Linked DNA regions of Panacibacter ginsenosidivorans. The protein of the gene in region 2 interacts with the protein of the main gene of each other region in a pairwise test. Links are inferred from orthologs where the notes say so. Each region holds a gene or a part of one and is shown on either strand. Other genes may lie near its edges.

Evidence for each region. Proteins that work in one complex are often made in the same cells at the same time.
Region 1: the proteins of def (region 2) and FRZ67_RS14485 interact in binary tests that used the Escherichia coli proteins (3 or more experiments, as listed by UniProt). The link is inferred for Panacibacter ginsenosidivorans from one-to-one orthologs.

What each region holds. Positions count from the first base shown.
Region 1 is NZ_CP042435.1:3,439,807-3,442,823, forward strand. What follows is about bases 76-3,013. They hold FRZ67_RS14485 (aspartate-semialdehyde dehydrogenase), read right to left. Parts: upstream 2,072-3,013; coding sequence 1,079-2,071; downstream 76-1,078. Other genes in these bases: FRZ67_RS14475 (DUF2461 domain-containing protein), read left to right, coding at 76-568; FRZ67_RS14480 (MmcQ/YjbR family DNA-binding protein), read right to left, coding at 587-922; FRZ67_RS14490 (hypothetical protein), read left to right, coding at 2,553-2,960. Outside these bases: more of FRZ67_RS14475, read left to right, coding at 1-75.
Region 2 is NZ_CP042435.1:324,427-327,230, forward strand. Bases 40-2,764 are described here. They hold def (peptide deformylase), read right to left. Parts: upstream 1,829-2,764; coding sequence 1,250-1,828; downstream 40-1,249. Other genes in these bases: FRZ67_RS01285 (outer membrane beta-barrel protein), read left to right, coding at 40-143; FRZ67_RS01290 (hypothetical protein), read right to left, coding at 321-1,253; ruvX (Holliday junction resolvase RuvX), read right to left, coding at 1,898-2,311; FRZ67_RS01305 (UbiA-like polyprenyltransferase), read right to left, coding at 2,408-2,764. In the rest of the region: more of FRZ67_RS01285, read left to right, coding at 1-39; more of FRZ67_RS01305, read right to left, coding at 2,765-2,804. UniProt on the Escherichia coli protein: Removes the formyl group from the N-terminal Met of newly synthesized proteins. Requires at least a dipeptide for an efficient rate of reaction. N-terminal L-methionine is a prerequisite for activity but the enzyme has broad specificity at other positions.

The DNA of each region.
Region 1 (3,017 bases), 3.1 Mb from region 2 along the record:
TTTTGCTGAGATTGTACAGTCCGCTATTGATAAATTTGGTAAAAAGGATGAAACTATCGCCACATTAATAGCAAAGGATTGTATGTTTCGCATCAACAGAGATGTGCGCTTTAGTAAAGACAAGTCTCCCTATAAAACCAATATGGGCGCCAGCATAAATAAAGCTGGTAAAAAAGCCTGGAATACGGCAGGTTATTATTTTCATCTTGAGCCAGGTGGCAGTTTTGTGGGTGGAGGGTTATATATGCCTGAACCTGGAATACTAAAAAAAGTAAGACAGGAGATCGATTATAATTTCAACGACTTCAAAAAAATAATCGGCAATAAAAAATTTGCCTTCACTTACAAAGACCTTGATCACAGTAGTGAAATGAAATTAAGCCGTCCTCCAAAAGATTATGAAGCAGAGAACCCTGCCATTGAATACATAAAACTGAAAAGTTTTATTGCAATGGCACCAATAACAGATACAGAACTAACAGATAAAAACCTGGTGAAGAAAATAGCAGATGCATTTGAGGCGCTGCAACCATTAATAAATTTTTTAAACCATGCTATCGAAGAATGAATTTAGCTAAGCGTTTCTTTATCTTTTTTTTGGTAATGATTGTACAATAAGATTGTAAGAATTATTGATCATTTCTTTAAGTAATGTATTTGACAAACTTCCATCCATAATGATGGTATTCCAGTGTTTCTTATTCATATGATATCCCGGTTGCACAGCATAATATTGTTCACGCAATTCAATGGCTTTGTCAGGATCACACTTGGCATTGAATTGCAACGGGCTTGATGATAGGGATACAAGTAAGAAAATTTTGTTCATTACTTTAAATACAAGTGTGTCTTCTCCAAAAGGAAAACCTTCTGTTGCAGCTTTTTTTGCAAGACAATATTCGCGTAGTGTTTCGATATCCATAAGCAAATTTAATTAATGCTGATAAGAATTGCCAGCAGTACAAGTGAGTGACACAACAAAAGTATTATACTTATTCAACTGCCTGTTACACAACAAAAATGCCTCACTTTTTAAAAGGAGGCATTACACATTTTCGGTTGCTCACTCACAAAAAATCTATGACAACATATTTTTAGACGCCAAATATTCTGCGATTTGTATAGCATTGGTAGCAGCGCCTTTACGCAGGTTATCACTCACCACCCAGAGGTTTAATGTTTTTGGCTGCGTTTCATCGCGGCGGAGGCGACCAACAAACACGTCATCTTTATCATGTGCCCACATTGGCATGGGGTATAACTGCGCTGCAGGATCATCCTGAAGCACAACGCCAGGTGCATTACTCAACAAACTCTTTACTTCATCAAGATCAAATTCATTTTCAAATTCAATGTTCACGCTTTCACTGTGACCGCCCATTACAGGAATACGCACCGTTGTAGCAGTAACACGAATTGAATCATCACGCATTATCTTGCATGTCTCTTTAACCATTTTCATTTCTTCTTTTGTATAACCATTGTCAAGAAACACATCAATCTGCGGAATTACATTCAGATCGATCGGATATTTATAAGCCATTTCTCCCTCCACGCCTTTGCGTTCATTCATCAATTGATCAACGGCTTTTTTACCGGTACCAGTAACACTTTGATAAGTGCTTACCACAATTCTTTTGATCTTATATTTTTTATGCAATGGATTCAACGCAACTACCATTTGAATAGTAGAGCAGTTAGGGTTTGCAATGATCTTATCTTCTGCCGTTAATGCATCTGCATTTATTTCAGGAACTACTAATTTTTTTGTCGGATCCATGCGCCATGCGCTGCTGTTATCTATAACAGTAATGCCTGCTTCTGCAAACTTTGGCGCCCATTCCAATGAAGTGCTGCCACCCGCTGAAAATATTGCTACGGCTGGTTTTGCGGCTATTCCGTCTGCCATGCTTACAACCTTGTATTGCTTGCCTTTAAATGTTACTTCCTTACCAACTGATCTTTCAGATGCCACCGGCACCAACTCTGTTACGGGAAAATTTCTTTCGGCCAATACCTGCAGCATTTTTGTGCCTACAAGACCTGTTGCGCCTACAACTGCTACTTTCATTGTAATGGAATTTTTATTGTTGTTTTATGGTTTTATATTTTATGTACTTAACTATTGTACTACTATCATTGCCTGTTGTGTCACTCACTTATACGTTCGGTAGTTCTATTCAGCAATAAAAGCGAAACAAAAAAAGCCTTCCTGTTTCGAGGAAGGCTTTCAGTTATATTTTTGCTACACACAAAAGTTTAAACACCTTCCTCGTTTGAGTAGATCTTCTTTGTTCCCTTTGTATGCTTCATTGTTATTTTCATCGCGGTTGCGAAAGTAGTCACGAAAAATTATATACCAAAAAGATTTTTACAAGTGTTAGCATTATACTTATTTATTAGATGCTGAACAGAATATCAAGGCGCACAAGAGTGCGACGCAACGATGTTTAATAGCAGCAATGCAGTTGGGTTCACAATAAATCTTCACAAAAACTTTTTTTTACAGGTTGGATAAGAATCGTAAATTAAATTTCTAAAACGATTGAACTATGATAAAATTCAGCGAACTTAAACAAGGTGATTACGTAATTGCCGAATACGAAGGCAGCAGGCGTGAAGGTGAAGTGGTACGCCTGAATGGTGATGAAAAACAGGTTTGTGTGGAAACAGAAGTGCAGGAATTCTGGTATGAACCGGATGATCTTTACCCAATACCAATGTCTGATGAAGCCATGAAAAATCTGAACTTCAGTAAAGAAATAATGCCGGATGGCGTAGTGAAATATAAAAAAGGATCTTTCAGGATGGTGATACCAAAAGAAGGTGATTTTTCTGTTGTGGAAATGTGGTACCGCGAAGACCGGAGAGATCATCCTGATGTGCATTATGTGCATCAACTGCAAAACCATTATTTGCAAATGACCAAAGTGCATTTGACAAAAGAAGTAATGGCATAAGGATGTGCGAATGTGGGGATGAATAGACTTTTAAATAACCTTATATAACCATCACAC
Region 2 (2,804 bases):
CACTGGAAGCATTAGTAAAATATAACCTTACTGTAGGTTTTGGAAGTTCAACTACTAATAACAACATAGGTTTTGGCTTAGGGTTTCAGATCTATCTGCCAGGCAAACAGGTAAAGCAATTGGCTAAAGATCCCATGAAATAAAAAATATTCCTGCAGCATCAAATGATGCGCAGTGTTTATACAGTACAAGAGTGCGACGCAACAGAAGCTGAAGATTTAACAGAAAGCCGGTTACAAAAAATTCCTACTTAAAATCTACACCGGCAGCGTTTTTGCTTTCAGTTTAGATGCATACTTTCAATTGCTTCGCACTTATTTTTATCTTTTGAAATCAAACAACGTGGCAGTGAACTCGCCACGTTCTCTTTTTTTAAACAAAGCAGCAAAGTCTCCTTTATACCGTAAAGTTTTTGGCACAAGCAACTCTCCCACTCTTGTCATTTCAACCTGCATGTTAACATCAAAATCGTAAACACCAACTTTATAACTGAGTGCATAATTACGTGCAAGCACTTCAAATGTTTTATAATCGAACCATGTTGTCATTTCATCCATCACAATATCATCCCTGCCGAACATACCCAGATCTTCTTTTGGTTTTATGGTAAACACATAAGCAAAGCTGCCTTTATAATCAATGAAGTCAAGTTTGTAATCATACAGCTTGTGTGCATCATCATCGTAGAGATCCAGTTTGTTACCAATGAATGGAATGCCTGGAATTTTCTTACCCGGATCGAAGAACAACATCTTTAATTGTTCTTTATGTTTTTCCATTCCTGATTTATTTCTAAGATCAAACTCATGGCCTGTAACAATATTTGTTTCACCGCATACTTTTCCTTTGGTAAGAAAAATTGATGCGTACATTTCTGCAGTAGTATAATTGTAATTGCCTTTCTTATCAAAATAATCACCGGTTGTTTGCTGGTTAATGATCTCCATGGTGCGGCAACTATCTTCTCTATGTTGCGTTGTTTTGCTGTCCCAGCTTGCTTTTACGCTACCACCTTTGTTAAGCATGCGTATATCGTTGTAAGAACTGAATTCGATAATGTGCAGGTTGCGGAATGCCTTATAAAAAGTAGTATCGTTCTTAATGCGCTGTAAGATATTTTTATAATCAAGATTATTTTTTACAACAGCTTCGGGCAAAGTAATCTGCTGGTTATCCCATATAACTGTAGTATCCTGTGCGTAGGTGTAAGTAAAAAAGGTTAGCGATATTAAAAGAGCGATGCAATATTTCATTTAGGAAAAACCATTTTATAATCCACTTTTATCTTGCCTTTGGAAATGTCATTTAATTTACCCTGCAGCATTTTTTTCTTTAATGGTTTCAGGTAATCAATAAATAATTTACCTTCTATATGGTCATACTCATGTTGTATAATACGGGCTGTAATGCCATTGAATGTTTCTGTGTGCGGCTGAAAATTTTCATCAAGATATTCAATAGTCACTTCTTCAGGGCGCAAAATATCTTCGCGTATTTTAGGAATGCTTAGACAACCTTCATTATAACTCCAGTCATCACCGCCAAAATCTGCAATATGTGCATTAATGAAAACTTTCTTTACACCTGGCTCATCAGGGTATTGACCTTTATCATCTTCTTCCTGGTGCTCAAAGATCTGAGCACTGTCCATTACAAAAAGGCGGATATTCCTATTAACCTGCGGTGCCGCCAAACCCACACCATTACTGGCATACATGGTTTCCCACATATCAGCTATCAATTTATCAAGTTGAGGATATTCCGGTTCTATATCCAACGCTTTCTTTCTTAAAACATCTGCTCCGTATGCAACAATGGGTAAAATCATAAAACCTTCTAAATTAAAAATTGCCGCAAATATAATTCTTAGCTTGTTAATGGTTGAACAAAAAGCACATTATACATGGCGGTTCAGGTATTCCTGCAGCATAATAGTGGCGGCAATTTCGTCTACATTCTTTTTATTTTGGCGGTCTTTTTTCTTCATTCCCATCTCGTGCATGGCCTGTACCGCCAATTTTGAAGTGTAACGTTCATCCACTGTTTGCACAGTCATAGTGGGGAATTCTTTATGTAGTTTTTTGATGAATGCCTGTACTAATGGCGTGGCATGCGTATCGCTTTCATCCCAGTTCTTGGGTTCACCTATAAGTATTAATTCCACAATTTCATCCTGGAAATATTTTTTAAGAAAAGGCATCAGGTCTTTTGTATCAACAGCAGTAAGGCCGCTTGCAATGATCTGTAATGGATCAGTTACAGCGAGGCCTGTTCTTTTTGCACCATAATCAATTGAAAGTATTCTTGCCATAAATTTTTATAAAAATATTTTTTTGAGCCCGGCTTATGAATATACATTTAACATCGTTGCGTCGCACTCTTGTACACTTTATTCCTTACGCAACTTTTATAAAAGCAACAGATCAGCAATTACTAGTACACCAAATACCACACTGGCAATACCATTTGCCGTCATGAAAGCAATATTTACACGACTAAGATCATTGGGTTTTACAATAGAATGCTGGTAAATGAGCATGCCGACAAATACTATTATTCCTGCCCAATACAACCAGCTAAAACCACCATATACGCCAGCAGCAATAACACATGCAGCGCTTAATACATGCAATAATTTTGAAACACGCAATGCTTTTGATTTACCAAGCATAGCAGGAATAGAATAGAGTTGTTGAGATTGATCAAACTCAATATCCTGCAAAGCATAAATGATATCAAAGCCACTAACCCAGCATATTACAGCTAATGAAAACAAGATTGGCAAAACATCAAACCTGCCGGTA